DNA from 2 places in the Lysinibacillus sp. BF-4 genome. Region 1 is predicted to be linked to the other one. Evidence: riboswitches for the same ligand, from Rfam matches in the RefSeq annotation. Region 1 holds a riboswitch; the other holds the start of a gene.

Region 1 (7,747 bases):
CAAAGACAGGCGCACCTGCTAGCCCAATTAAAGTATAAACGAGCATAGCGATTGCACCTTTACGTGCACCTAAAACTAGCCCTGCTAATGTTGCAAAAAAAGATTGTAGCGTAATTGGCACGCCGCCTACCACAAGGAACGGGGCAAAAGCCGTAATGTTTGCGCCAATCATCATAAGTGTCGAAAATAACGCACAGTATACCATATCAACTGTCGAAAATTTACTACCTGCGCGTGCTTGTTGAACTGTAGTTGCCATCAAGTATCACTCCAATAACTAGTATGTTTCTAGTTTAGTGGAGTAAAGTATTTAAGTCAACTATATATTTATAATGGTTAACACATATTAACGGCGTGAGTTCCATTCCGCAATAATAACAAATACAATGACGAGTGAGAAGGCAACAACGTAAAACCAAATCGGTACACTCATAAATTTCACCTCCAGCTCTCCACAAATGCGTAAAAATCGTATACACTAGAGAGGATGAATTTTTAAACGAGGAGAGATTGCTATGCTTCATAATACATGGAAAGATTCGCCAACTTTACGTACGGTAACTTGTACACATACGGATGCAGCGAAATATTTAGTATCAAACGTTTTAACAGTAGGTAAACAATACGAAGTGAAAAACGAAACAGACGAATTTATTTTCGTGATTGATAACACAGGTCACATTGGTGGCTACTATAAAACATACTTTGCATAACTCTATTTTAGCATAGACAGGTATCGCTTGAGCGATTGTTTGGAGGTTGTAATAGGCAAATGGGCATCATGATAAGACAGCTTGGCTTAATTACACTGGTGATTTTTGGTGGTACATTTTTGATGCGCTACCTACGAGCTGGCGAAGTGCTAGCTGACCAGTTAATGGGTGCAGGCGTAGGGCTTGCATTAGTAGTGATTGGGACACTCGTCCAACGTATCCAGCATGCAAAAAGAGGCTAGGGGAATGTCCCTTAGCCTCTTTGTTTTATAGTAATTTTGTAAGGTTTGCCATTTCGATTGCGGCAACGGCAGCGTCATAGCCTTTATTGCCAGCTTTAGTGCCTGCGCGCTCAATTGCTTGTTCGATGGTTTCGGTTGTGACGATACCAAAAATGGTTGGTACGCCGGTTTGTAGTCCGACTTGGGCAATGCCTTTAGCGGCTTCATTACATACATAGTCATAATGCGTTGTTGAGCCACGAATGACAGTGCCTAAACCAATAACAGCATCGTATTTTTTGCCTTCTGCCATTTTTTTAGCGATAAAGGGTACTTCAAAAGCGCCAGGTACCCATACCACTTCGATATTGTCATCCGCGACACCATGACGTTTAAGCCCGTCTACTGCGCCAGCTAGTAATTTGTCGTTAATAAACTCGTTAAAGCGACCTACAACAATGCCTACCTTTAATTGTGTACCGACTAATTGTGCTTGAATTGTGTTTACCATGTTAATTTCCTCCTTAAAGTACATGTTGCATTTTGTGTTTTTTTGCTGCCATATAGTTGGCGTTTTCTTGTGCTAGCCCTGCAATGAGTGGGATGCGTGCGCTAACCGTAATGCCGTAGCGCTCAAGTTGCGCCACTTTATCAGGGTTGTTAGTTAGGAGACGTACCGTTGTAACGCCTAAGTCTTTAAGCATTTGTGCACATAGGCGGTAATCGCGTAGCTCGCTCGCAAAGCCTAACAGTTCATTAGCCTCTACTGTGTCATAGCCTTGCTCTTGCAGCTCATAAGCTTTGAGTTTGTTTAATAACCCAATGCCGCGCCCTTCTTGTCGCATATAAAGCACTGCGCCTGTACCGTCTTGCTCAATGGCTGTTAACGCGGCTTGTAGTTGAGGTCCGCAATCACAACGTTTAGAGCCAAAGACATCACCTGTTAAGCACTCCGAATGAATGCGAATGAGCGGAGCTTCGGCTTCGTGTAGTGTGCCTTTTGTTAACGCAATATGCTCCTTATCGTCAAGCGTATTGCTGTAGCCAATCATCGTAAAATCACCAGCAACCGTTGGCATTACAACAGTAGCCTCGCGCGTAATGACTTGTTCTTTTTCGAGACGGTAGGCAATTAAAGCCTCGATAGTAATGATTTTCATGTTTAAGGTTTGCGCTGTTTGTTGGAGCTCAGGTAGGCGCGCCATTGTGCCGTCCGCATTCATAATTTCGCAAATGACACCTGCATGCGTACTCCCCGCAAGCATCGCTAAATCGACAGCTGCCTCGGTATGACCAGGGCGTGCAAGTACACCATCAGGCTTAGCAATCAAAGGAAAAACATGCCCAGGACGGCGGAAGTCTGCCGCTTTTGCTGTAGGGTCGATGAGTTTTTCGATTGTTTTGGCACGCTCAAAGGCGCTAATGCCGGTTGTTGTTTCCATATGATCCACGCTTACGGTAAATGCGGTTTGATGAAAATCCGTATTGCGTGCGACCATTGGGGCAAGTTGTAAACGGCTCGCAATGGTCGGGCTTAGTGGTGTACAAATTAACCCCTTGCCATACGTTGCCATAAAGTTAATGACTTCAGGTGTCGCAAGCTCTGCGAGTGCAACAAAGTCACCTTCATTTTCGCGGTTTTCGTCGTCTACTACGATAATCATTTTGCCTTGTTTTAAATCTGCTAGTGCTTCCTCTATTGTATTAAACATTGTATAACCACCTTAAAATCCGTTTTGTCGTAAAAAATCTGCTGTTACTTTACTATTTTGTCCTTGAAGCTGACGTGCTACATATTTGCTAAGCATATCGGTTTCGATATTGACGGTATCGCGCTCGCGCTTAAAGCCAAGTGTTGTTTGGTCAAATGTGTGTGGGATGAGCGAAACCGTTACCAGCTCTGGTTGTAAAGCAAAAATGGTAAGGCTAATGCCATCAACCGCAATAGAGCCACGCGGTATAAGTAAGGCGCTTGCCTCGCGTGAAATTTTAATATCCACATATACTGCGTTAGAGAAGGGGCGCTTACGTAAAATCGTGCCCACCTCATCCACATGACCTGCCACAAAGTGACCACCAAACCGTTTATTAGCTGCCATAGCGCGCTCAAGGTTAACGCGTGCACCAGTTTGTAAGCTAGCTAGTGTTGTTGCACGCACGGTTTCTGGCATGACGTCTGCTGTAAAACTTGATGTTGTAAAGCTAGTAACGGTAAGGCATACGCCATTTACTGCGATGCTATCGCCAATATGCATATCCGCTATAATATCGTGTGCGCCAATGGTGAAGGCAATCGCCTCCTTACCCATCGTCATGCTGTTAATCGTGCCAAATTCTTCGATAATACCTGTAAACAAAAGCTCACCTCATTTTAGCGTCATCGTAATTTTAATATCTTCGCCAATGCGCGCTACCTCATCAAATTTAAACGGACGGGGTAGTGCTTTTGTAATCATGGGAAGGGCGTCGCTACCTAATAATTTTGGTGCGACATAGGTAATCATTTTTTGCACAAAGCCTTGTTGTAAAAAGGCATCCGCAATGCCACAGCCTGCCTCAACATAAAGCGTCATAATGCCTTCGTCTGCTAGGCGGCGCAGTACATTGCCAAGTGAACAATTGTCGAGTACAAAAACCCGCACGCGTGCTAGCTCACGTGGTTCACTTGTAAAAAGCCAAGTAGGTGCGGCATGATCCGTAAATACCGTAGCACTCGCAGGGATTTTGCCGAAGCGGTCAATAATCACGCGAATGGGCTGTTTTTTAGTCGTGCTTAGGCGATTTGTTAGGCTCGGGTCGTCAATACATACCGTATTTGTGCCAACTAAAATGGCATCATGGTGTGCGCGTGCTAAATGCACATCCTCCTTGACCTTTTTGCCTGTAATAAAGGTTTGCTCACCCTTACTTGCTGTAATTTTGCCATCAAGCGAGATGGCTTGTTTTAACGTTACATAAGGCTGATGCTGTGAAATGAAATGAAAGAACGGTGCGTTTAATGCTTTAGCCTCTGTCTCTAAAAGTCCAACATGAACGGCAATACCTGCTTGCTCTAAGCGCCTAGCACCTTTACCTGCAACAAGCGGGTTAGGGTCAAGCGTAGCAATAAAAACATGCGCGACATTAGCCGCAATTAAGGCATCTACGCAAGCTCCTGTTTGCCCCGTATGATTGCACGGCTCTAATGTGACGTAAACATTAGCGCCCTCAGCTTTGTCGCCTGCAATTTTTAGTGCGTTGACTTCGGCATGAGCATCGCCCGCTTTTAAATGTGCGCCAAAGCCAACAATATCTTCACCCTTAGTGATCACGCAGCCAACAAGTGGGTTAGGGGACGTTTGGTTTTTACCTGTTTGCGCAAGCTGTAGCGCAAATTGCATAAATCGTTGTTCCATCCAAAAAGCACCTCCTCAAAATAATAAAAAGCCCGCTGCATCTAACAGGGGCTTGTGAAGTAGGCATTGCGAAATAAACCAGCGCGTACGCTAGTTTTTTGCCACTTCCTTCTCTCATCCAGACTGTACTGTCGGCTCTGGAATTTCACCAAATCCTGCTCCAAAGAGCTCGCGGGCTATACCGCCGGTTGGGACTTACACCCGACCCCGAAGGAAAACTATGCAATTAAAAAAGACCACACAACTGTTTTGTGGGGTCAGAAAATAAGCTACGGCAAAGCGCGTAACTTTTACTTCCTTCTCTCATCCAGACTATACTGTCGGCTTTGGAATTTCACCAAATCCTGCTCCAAAGAGCTCGCGGGCTATACCGCCGGTTAGGACTTTCACCTGACCCCGAAGGAAAACTATTCGTATGTGACACCCATTATACATGAATGTTCAGAAAAATCTAGTAAGGAATTTCGAAAAGTTGAAGCAGTATTCAGCAAAGAGTAGTGACAGCAAGCATAAAAACGCCACAGAAATAAATTTATTTCTGTGGCGTTAATTGTTATAAATCGCGACTTAAATTGCGCATTTCGCGTTCGATTTGTGCTTGTTGTACCGACGATTGCCCTTGTAGTAATAGGGTTTCTTCAACGTCTGCCAGTAAGCGTTGTTGCGTTTGTTGAAGCTCGGTAGCATCAAAGTGGGCCTCCATACGCTGCTCAGCTGAAGCTAAACGACGATGTAAATCCGCACGCTGGCGGTCACGCTGTGAACTAATAAGCAGTGCGATTTGGTTTTTCCATAATGGAATGGTAGTCATTAAAGACGTTTGGATTTTTTCGGATAGTACTTGGTTAGATTGTTGAATCATGCGAATTTGCGGTGCGGCTTGTACCGTTAGCTCGCGCGCAATTTGTAAATCATACAGGCGCTGATCAAGGCGCTGTAATTGATTTTTGGCATCCTCAAATGCTTGCGGTGCAAGGCTTTGTGGGTCTTGTGCCGCCATGGCTTCTATACGTGGTAACTCACGGCTCGTAAAATCATATTGCTTTAGCTCACCTGCGGCTAAAATGATTGATAGCTCGTCGTGATAGCTTTGGTTAAGGCGGTACATTTCGTTTAGTACCTCAATATCCTCTAATAATTGCTTTTGTGCGCGGTGCAATTGCAACTCAATACGCTCAATCTGAATGCTTGCCCGCTCATAGTGCATTGTACTTTCAGGCGAAGGTTCGCTCTTTTTTTTGAAGAAACGAGATAATAGATTTGTATCATTTTCTTCTACTTTAACACTCGTGATTGTATCCACTAATTGCTGCAAAGTATTGCCGACTTTAGTAATGTCGCGGTTTTTAATATGGTACAGCACGCGATCACTAAATTGTGAAATCGCGCGCTGTGTGTTGTGTCCAAGTGTAAGGATGGACTCATAGTTATTCATATCAATTTCGCCTGCGATTTTTAGCGCGTGTGGCTTGGTTTGCTCAGGCAAAAGTTCAAATGTTTTCATTATTTGTCGCCTCGCCATTCTATTTGTTTTTTGCGTTTTTCTGATGAATATTTGATGTAATCTAGCTCGTTGTTAAGGTGCTCAATATCATTAGCTAGCACTTCTTTTAAGTCGAGTTTTAACGTATCTGTTAAATCATCGAGTGTTGCGTGTGTTTCGGATAGCGCTGCTGTAATTTCCTTATCGCGCACTTGCTGGCGAGACAGGAAGCTGTATTTTTCGGTAAGCTGTACAGCTGAGTCAAGGTGACCATAAAAGAACGGCTCTGCCGCGAAAAACTTCTCAGGTGTTTGACGCACAAGGCGCACAATATTTTTTGCCACACTTGTCATCTCATGCAGTTGCTTAAAGGAATTAATAGAGCGCACTTTTAAGTAGGCATTATTGAGTGCTTTAATTTTTGTTTTGGCAATTTTAAGTTGGGCATTTACATGCTTAAACTCTTTGCGTGTTAGTGAAGTTTTGCGACGACGATTGAAAAGTTGCAATTGTTTTATAGAAAAATTGACGACCACATAACTACCAAAAAATGCGCCGAGCATTAACAAACTAGAATCCTGCGAATCTGCAGCAAAGCCAAATGCTAAAAAACTCGTAACTAGCGTAATCGTGTGGCGTAATAAGTTTTGAAAGAACGTAAGCATAGGGTAACCTCCTAAATAGTATCTCTCCCTATTATACGTCAAACAACGGGTAAAGTTTCAAAAAAAGTATTGACGACAACGGGATGGCGTATAGGAAAAATAAAAAGAGAGGGGATAACTTTTCCTCTCGTTATTAGGCTTTTAATGTAAGTCAACGGTATTTAAATAATAGGGTGATGCCGATGTTAAGTAAAAAATGGACAATAATTGGTACTACAATATTATTTGTTTGAAAGTAAACCCAGCCAAATACTAAGCTAGGGATTGTAATGTTAAGTAGCATAACGGGTTTTTTAAAATAGTGAACGTGCAACGCGACAAATGCGAGTGTAGTAATGCCAATGGCAAGCCAGCTGTTACCTAACCATAGCAATAGTAAATTTTGAATAATCCCTCTAAATAAAAGCTCCTCAAACGTTGCACCTACAAGCATCATGCTTGTAATAGCTAGTAGGGAAGCATTTTGATAGTCACTATTGGCACTAGGAATATAGCTAGCTGGTATCAAAAATGTGAGTAGGACACCAAATAACAGTAAACTACTAGATGCAATGGCTGTTAGCACTAGTAGGTTAAATGGTGCAGTAAAGGTGAAAAAGGCTGCGCGTGGTAGTACTTCATCAGATTTGCGACAAGGATACCCCGACTTCAACGCAAAGCGTAAGTCAGGGAGGAATTGTCGCCAACCTTTAGGTTGAGTTTCTTTTTTTAACTTCACTAAAAATAGTATACTATTTTTAGTGAAAGGCGGTGAAAATATGACAACAATTACAGCTAAAATTCAACTTTACGTTAATGAATCACAAGCAGAAAGCCTACGTTTGACAAGTAAAACCTATCAAAAAGCGTGTAATTGGCTTTCAGAGATAGTAGTTGTATCAAAAAATCTGAATCAACTCCAATTAAACAACTTGTATTACAAAGAACTTCGCCAACGTTTTGGTTTGAAAAGTCAAATGGCGCAATCCGTCATGAAAACGGTCATTGCCAGCTACAAATCAGCACAATCAAATGGACATGAATGGTCGCTTGTTCACTACAAGCGCCCTAGCTATGATGTAGTATGGAATCGTGACTATTCTTTAAACGAGCGACTTTTTAGTGTCAATACGTTAGATGGTCGTATTAAATTACCCTTCGAAGTAAAAGGGATGCAAAAATACTTCAATGACGATTGGAAATTTGGCACAGCGAAACTTGTGTACAAGTTCAATAAGTGGTTTTTGCATATCCCCATGACAAAAGGCATCCCTCTATTAAAGGAGCAAGA
Region 2 (7,747 bases), on a different contig from region 1:
TCGCTTTATCAAATGGATTACCGTTTAGATGAGCTGTATACGATGACATTTGATTTAGTTAACAAAGAAACAGAAGAGTCTTATGGGCAAGTGACGGTTCAACTAGATAATCCAGAGGCGAAATATGATTTAGGTAATGGTTCAAGTGTTGAGATTTTAAATTATACACCGGACTTTGCAGGCTTTAAAGATGGTGTACCACAAACTAATTTACCAGTGCCTGATAATCCAGCGTTTGTCTTTAAAATGACAACACCTGATACGCCAGAAGGCGAAACGAGCTTTGTGGCGATTCGTAACACATTGGAGCCATTAGGTGAAAACAAAAATATGATGAAGTTTGCTTCAGCAACAACGCGTAACTCATCAGGTTTAACGATTCATAAGGATAGTACGATCCCAATTATTGCTGTTGGTGGTATCATCTTTATGATTGGTGTAGCTATCGGCTCCTATTGGAACCACCGTCGTTTATGGGTACAGGCAACAAAAGATGGCAAGCTTATTCTTGCGGCCCATACTAATAAAAACTGGTTTGGTTTGAAAAAAGAACTTGATATTGTCACGCAAGCAGCGCAATTACCAGCTTACGTTGACCAGCTTGATTTAAATGATTCCGAAGAAAAACAGGAAGGTGACGAAGCATAATGAGTTTAATTAGTCTTAGTGGTAACTTACTATTTGTAGCTTTCCTTGCTTATTTAATTGCAACTTTATTTTTCGGTGGAGCAGTAAAAAATTCACATGATAAAAGGGAAGCGGCAGCTCGCCATGCAGATAAGTGGGGGAAAATTGCGATTATCATTACTATTATTGGTTTTATCGCAAACCTAGGTTACTTTATCACACGTTGGATGTATACAGGTCATGCGCCAGTAAGTAATATGTTTGAGTTTACAACAGCATTTGGTATGTTTATTGTACTGGCATTTATTATTATGTACTTTATGTACCGTGCTACTGTACTTGGTTTAATTGCTTTACCAATCGCTGTATTAATTATTGGTTATGCGGCAATGTTCCCAACAGACGTTAGCCCACTTGTACCATCATTACAAAGTAACTGGCTTACAATCCACGTGCTCTCTGCAGCATTTGGTCAATCTATTTTATCTATTAGTGCTGTAGCAGGTCTTGTGTATTTATTAAAAGTAGTAGATTTAACAAAACCATCTAAAGAGCGCACAGCATTAGAGGCAATAATGTTCTTTGTGGTAGTAGTTATTGGTTTCGTATTAGTAACGTTGGTGTTCCGTGGTATTGGCTACGAAGCGCAGTTTACGTATATGGATAAGGACGAAATTCAACGTGAAATTACGTATGACGTACCAGCGCTATTTGGTATGAATGAATCTGTGGCTTTAACAGAAGGTAAAATGAAGCCGTTAATGGATACACCACCTATTATTAACGCTAAGAAATTAACAACGGTAGCGTGGTCACTATTAGTAGGTTCAATCCTTTACTTACTTATTCGTTTACTATCACGTAAACGTGTAAGTGAGATGCTTAAACCGTTTGTTAAGCGTGCTAACTTAGAGTTAATGGACGAGATTGGTTACCGTTCTGTATTAATTGGTTTCCCGGTCTTCACCCTTGGTGCTTTAATCTTCGCTATGATTTGGGCGCAAGAGGCATGGGGTCGCTATTGGGGCTGGGATCCAAAAGAAGTATGGGCATTAATCACTTGGTTGTTCTATGCTGCGTTCCTTCACCTTCGTTTATCAAAAGGTTGGGAAGGTCGTAAATCAGCATGGCTTGCATTAATCGGCTTTGCGATTATGATTTTCAACTTAGTTGTTATTAACTTAATCATCGCGGGACTTCACTCATACGCGTAACGATTGGAGAAGCACATGACGAAAAATGTGCTTCTCTTTTCAATTTGTGAAGTAAATTGTACAATAGATATAGATGAATGTAGAAAGGGGTAACACAATGTCAGACAATATTTCCATCCTTGTAGTAGATGACGAAGATCGCATCCGTCGCTTATTAAAAATGTACCTAGAGCGCGAAGGCTACGAGATTGATGAAGCAGAGAATGGCGAGGAAGCACTAGCCATGACATTAGAAAAAGATTATCACTGTATTTTGCTCGACATTATGATGCCAGAAAAAGATGGATTACAAGTATGTGAGGAGTTGCGTGAGCGTTCTACGACACCCATTATTTTACTTACCGCAAAAGGCGAGGAGGCAAACCGCGTGCATGGCTTTGAAATTGGCGCTGACGATTACATCGTAAAGCCATTTAGCCCGCGCGAGGTTGTGTTGCGTGTGAAAGCTATTTTACGACGCTCACAAGCCTTTGCACCTGCAGCGAACGCATCAACTTCAAAAGACTTAGTTGTCTTCCCGCATTTAATGATTGACCATGATGCACACCGTGTCACAGCGGAGGGAGTAGAAGTTAACCTTACACCAAAAGAGTATGAGCTATTATACTTCTTAGCAAAATCACCAGATAAGGTATTTGACCGTGAGCAATTGTTAAAAGAAGTATGGCATTATGATTTCTTTGGTGATTTACGTACAGTTGATACGCACGTAAAACGACTGCGCGAGAAGCTAAACCGTGTATCTGAAAATGCTGCTAAAATGATTGTTACGGTTTGGGGCGTCGGCTATAAATTTGAGGTCGTGAATGAATAGAATATGGAATAGTGTTGTCGGGAAGCTGTGGGTAACCATCTTGCTTCTCGTTTCATTTGTACTGTTTGTTTTTACCGTACTTATGCTTGAGTTTTTACAAAACTATCACGTGCAACAAGCTGAGTCGTCATTACGACAAACAGCCCATACCATTGCTAGCCTTTATGACGAGGAGCAACTGGATAGTAAGACCGAAAGCATGCTTGAAGATATTTTGCCAGAAGGTACGAATGCCTTGGTGGCTAATACGAGCCGCGATATTGTAATGGCGTTACAAGACGGCAAAAACCAAAAAGAGATTGAACAAACGATTTTAGATAATAAGGCGTTTGCCAAAGTATATTCTACAACTGAGCCAATTGTTAAAGAACTCTTAATGCCATCCTACTCTGAACAAGAAGCAATGGATACGTATTTAGTATTAGCTTTCCCATTAAACGGTGAGAGCGAGATGCACGGGGCAGTCTTTATGTACCAAAACCCAGAGGCCTTACATAAAACTTCTCGTGAGACAACAAAAATTGTCCTATTAGCGGCTATTATCGCCTTTGTATTAACGACCTTCTTTGCCTTTTTCCTATCTTCACGTATTACACTGCCTTTGCGCAAGATGCGTGAAACAGCAATTGAGCTATCAAAGGGTAAGTTTGATAATAAAGTCGTTGCGAGCCAAAATGATGAAATTGGACAACTAGCAAATGCCTTTAACCAAATGGGGCGTCAGTTAAAGCATAATTTAGAGGTTATTAATCAAGAGAAGGAGCAAGTCTCTAATATTTTAACTTCTATGACAGATGCGGTGATTACCTTTAATAGTGACAGCACCATTTTGCTGAGCAATCCACCTGCGGAAAAGTTATTGCAAATGTGGTTTGTAAATAAAGGAAGCCAAAGTAGTGAGCCATTACCACCTGAAATTTATCACATGCTAGATCATGTATTAGTGTTTGAGGATAAATTAGAAGAAGAAATTGAAATGCACGGTGCTTACTACAGCATTACGATAAGCCCGTTGTACGGTGGTAACTCTGTACGAGGCGCAGTAGCCGTTATTCGTGATATGACTGAGCAGCACCGCTTAGAAAAGTTGCGCTCTGATTTTATTGCGAATGTATCACATGAGCTACGCACGCCGATTGCTATGTTACAAGGCTACTCTGAGGCGATACTAGATGAAGTCGTTACTACTGAGGAAGACCGCAATGAAATGATTCGTATTATTTATGATGAGTCACAGCGAATGGGTCGCCTAGTATCTGAGTTATTAGATTTAGCGCGTATGGAAGCGGGACATATGATGCTTAATACAGAAACCTATCCGCTTAATACAGTATTTGAACGTATTACGCAAAAGTTTGCGCAAGTGGCAAAAGAAAAGCACGTTAACTTAATATTTACTAGTGAATTTGAGCCGCATGAGACGGTAGTGTTAGATGAAGATCGCATTGAGCAGGTACTAACAAACTTAATTGACAACGCTATTCGTCATACACTTGAAGATGGTACAGTAAGTGTGAAAGTTGAGCGTGAGGAAACCTTTGTTAAAGTACTTGTGCAAGACTCAGGCGTTGGTATACCACAAGAAGACTTGCCTTACGTGTTTGAGCGCTTTTATAAGGCAGATAAGGCACGTACCCGTTCTAAAGGTGGTACGGGATTAGGTTTAGCGATTGCACGTAATATTGTAAAGGCACATTCGGGTAATATTATGGTGGATAGTGTAGAAGGACAAGGTACAACCTTTACATTTTATTTACCCTTACGTTAAACAAAAGCAGTAGTACTTTACAATTCATTGTAAATTGCCTATGATAGTAGTGTAACAACTAAAAAATATGATTCATCTTCGGGGCAGGGTGCAATTCCCGACCGGCGGTAATTATGCGGTAGCTGTTCGACAGCAACCTATAAGCATACGAGCCCGCGACCTACTCATTTTTGTGAGTAGCTGACTTGGTGCAACTCCAAGGCCGACAGTATAGTCTGGATGGGAGAAGGTGAAGGTACGACATGTGTAATGTCTTTTTTATGCCACACATTTGTCGGACCTTTCTTCTTGCGAGGTGTAATCAGCAAAGAGGAGAGAGTAACATGGAAAAGCAACGCAAGCGCACAAAGTATTTCGTAACAATCGGGATGTTGAGTAGTATTGGCTTTTTACTACATTTATTAAATTTTCCGATTCCACCGTTTCCCGCATTTTTAAAGGTTGATTTTAGTGATATGCCAGCATTACTAGCAGTCATTACAATGGGACCAGCAGCAGGTATTTTAGTAGAGCTATTTAAAAATGTATTGGATTGGTTATTTACAGGTACTGAAACAGGTGTGCCAGTGGGGCATATTGCCAACTTTACTACAGGGGTATTATTCATTATGCCTGTGTATATGGTTTTTAATCGTTTTAAATCTGTGAAAGGGCTAATTACTGGCTTAATCGCAGGGACACTTGTTATGGCTGTCGGCATGAGCTTTTTAAATTATGCTGTATTTTTACCAATGTATACGTACTTTTTAGGTATGGATCAAGTCGTTGGTGATGCATTATACGTTATGATTATCAAAGGTATTTTACCGTTTAATATTATTAAAGGTATTATTATTACAGTTATTATGGTGCTGTTATATAAAGCAATGGATAAATGGATTATTCAGCAGCAAAAGCAGTATCATTACCAATAATTATCAAAAAAGCAGTGTCACGTCTTTCTCGTGATGCTGCTTTTGTGTTTGATGTAGCCTATCCTTTTTGTGAGCTTAAAAGTTTGTTATACTTAGAACTAGTAAATTAACTTACGGGAGATAAAAATATGAGATGTCCTTCATGCCAATATAATGGTACGCGAGTTGTTGATACGCGACCAGTTGATGATAATAAAGAAATTCGACGTCGTAGAGAGTGCGAGTCTTGCAGTTATCGCTTCACAACGTTTGAAAAAATAGAAGAAACACCATTAATTGTTGTAAAGAAAGATGGTTCACGTGAGGAGTTTAGCCGCGAAAAATTACTACGTGGTATGATTCGCGCATGTGAGAAACGTCCTGTGGCCCTTGAGGTGCTAGATGAGGTAGTAATTGCTATCGAAAAAGATTTGCGCCAAATGAGTAATGGGGAAGTACAGTCCGATGATGTAGGCGAAAAGGTTATGGATCACCTTGCGTCTATTGACGAGGTAGCATATGTACGCTTTGCTTCTGTGTACCGCCAATTTAAAGATATTAATGTATTTATTGACGAGATTAGAGAGATTATTGAACGCCAATCGAATGCTAAAAAGTAAGGAGCGTGAGCCTGGTGTCATTATTACCACAAGAGCTTCATCAAAATGATGTTTTTTTTGTTGAGCTACCGCAACAACTTTCCGTTACAGAGCGCCAACTACTAACTCTTTTTTACCAACCTATTGTTGGCGGTAAGGCGTTAAGTTTATATTTTACACTTTGGGCTGAGGGTGAGTTTCAAGCTCAAACACCAACGATGCACTATTTTTTAATGCAAACGTTAGATATGGGGCTACAAGAAATTTTAAAGGCTCGCCTAGCTTTAGAAGCTATAGGCTTAGTGCGCACATGGCGTACAAGTAGTGGTGAAGAACGCAGTTTTATTTATGAGTTAGCACGCCCGCTTGAAGCAGGTGTGTTTTTTGCAGACCCCTTATTGTCGATGATGTTATACAGTAAAATTGGTGAGCGTAATTATCGTAACTTGCGTGCACGCTTTATGGAGCAACATAAAAGTCGTGATCAATTTACAGAGGTTACACGAACATTTACAGATGTTTTTACGCCCGTTAATAGTACAGTACCTACGGATTTAGTAATGCCGGTAGCTATGGCTGAAAGTAAAACCTATCCTTTTATGCAACAAAATTTTGATTTTGCGTTGCTTCAATCAGGATTACAAGAGCACTTAGTGCCTGCTGCAGCTTTAACGACTGAGGTGCGTGAAATGATTGCAAAGCTGGCCTTTTTATACCAGCTTTCACCGTTGGATATGCAAAAGGTTGTCATTATGGCACTAGATGATGATTTAGTGATTTCTGATAAGCAATTGCGTAAAGCCGCCGCAGATTATTATAAATTAACAGTATCCACAGTAATGCCTCAAATTACGCCTGTTTTTGATAAGACAGTAGTTGAGCCTACAGGGCAGAGTAAGCAACAAAAACATTTACATTATTTAGCGACAGCTAGCCCGCTTGAAAATTTGCGTCGTCTTCATAAAGGCGCAACACCTTCAGACTCTGCGGTGCAACTTGTTGAGAGTTTGTATATGCGTTATGGGTTACCAACGGGCGTAGTTAATGTCCTAGTAGAGTATGTCATGTTGATTACTGATATGAAATTACCAAAAAAATTTGTAGAGTCTATTGCAGATCATTGGCGTCGGAAGGATATTCAAACTGTAGAGCAAGCGATGCAATTAGCACGTAGTGAGCAACATAAATACAGTAACTACAAAAAACAAATTAAAGAGCCAACTGTTAAGGAAGTTACGCAACCAGCTTCAACAAATGGTTACGATGGTATTACGCCTTATGCATTTTTAAAACGTTTAAATAACGGGCAAGAGCCATTTGATTTTGTTTTAGCGATGGCAGAGGGGCTTGTAACTAAGCATGGTATGCCAGTAGGTGTAGTAAATGTATTAATGGAATATGCGATGCATGAAACGGATGGTAAGGTATCACAAAAATTTGTAGAGACAATCGCTAGTAATTGGCAACAGCTAGGTATTGCAACAGTAGAACAAGCACTTGAAGCAACAACGGCACAACAAGAAGCTTATCGCCCTCGTGTTACAAGAGAGCATATTATTTCTACTGCTACAACCTATGAAGCAATGATTCCTTATACATTTATGAAGGCGTGTTTAAATAATCAAGAGCCATTTCCTTCGATGGTAGCATTAGCTGAAAATCTAGTGCTAACTTATGGCATGCCAGTAGGTGTAGTAAATGTATTAATCGAATATATTTTGCAAAAAGAGAATGGCAAGCTACCTAAGCGTTTAGTAGAAACTATTGCGAGTGAATGGCGACAACAGCAAGTAAATACAGTCGATGAGGCAAAGGCTATGCTTACACAGCAT

The links. Region 1 has a riboswitch for FMN ahead of ribD (bifunctional diaminohydroxyphosphoribosylaminopyrimidine deaminase/5-amino-6-(5-phosphoribosylamino)uracil reductase RibD). Riboswitches for the same ligand answer to the same signal wherever they lie in the genome.
Region 2: it holds a riboswitch for FMN, as region 1 does, so the genes downstream of both, CH76_RS01290 (ECF transporter S component) here and ribD (bifunctional diaminohydroxyphosphoribosylaminopyrimidine deaminase/5-amino-6-(5-phosphoribosylamino)uracil reductase RibD) in region 1, are expected to answer to the same signal.

The regions. Positions count from the first base shown of each region.
Region 1 is NZ_JPUW01000016.1:135-7,881, reverse strand. It holds gene CH76_RS07055 (biotin transporter BioY) at 1-259, opposite strand, end outside; gene CH76_RS07050 (DUF6501 family protein) at 516-713, shown strand; gene CH76_RS07045 (hypothetical protein) at 773-955, shown strand; gene ribE (6,7-dimethyl-8-ribityllumazine synthase) at 981-1,445, opposite strand; gene CH76_RS07035 (bifunctional 3,4-dihydroxy-2-butanone-4-phosphate synthase/GTP cyclohydrolase II) at 1,459-2,646, opposite strand; gene ribE (riboflavin synthase) at 2,659-3,291, opposite strand; gene ribD (bifunctional diaminohydroxyphosphoribosylaminopyrimidine deaminase/5-amino-6-(5-phosphoribosylamino)uracil reductase RibD) at 3,301-4,329, opposite strand; FMN riboswitch at 4,432-4,548, opposite strand; FMN riboswitch at 4,621-4,737, opposite strand; gene CH76_RS07020 (toxic anion resistance protein) at 4,883-5,833, opposite strand; gene CH76_RS07015 (5-bromo-4-chloroindolyl phosphate hydrolysis family protein) at 5,833-6,477, opposite strand; gene CH76_RS07010 (CPBP family intramembrane glutamic endopeptidase) at 6,629-7,195, opposite strand; partial or broken gene CH76_RS07005 (transposase) at 7,236-7,747, shown strand, end outside.
Region 2 is NZ_JPUW01000001.1:253,137-260,883, forward strand. It holds gene CH76_RS01270 (cytochrome c biogenesis protein ResB) at 1-648, shown strand, start outside; gene ccsA (cytochrome c biogenesis protein CcsA) at 648-1,841, shown strand; gene CH76_RS01280 (response regulator transcription factor) at 1,939-2,655, shown strand; gene CH76_RS01285 (ATP-binding protein) at 2,648-4,423, shown strand; FMN riboswitch at 4,494-4,658, shown strand; gene CH76_RS01290 (ECF transporter S component) at 4,747-5,337, shown strand; gene nrdR (transcriptional regulator NrdR) at 5,466-5,936, shown strand; gene CH76_RS13400 (DnaD domain protein) at 5,951-7,747, shown strand, end outside.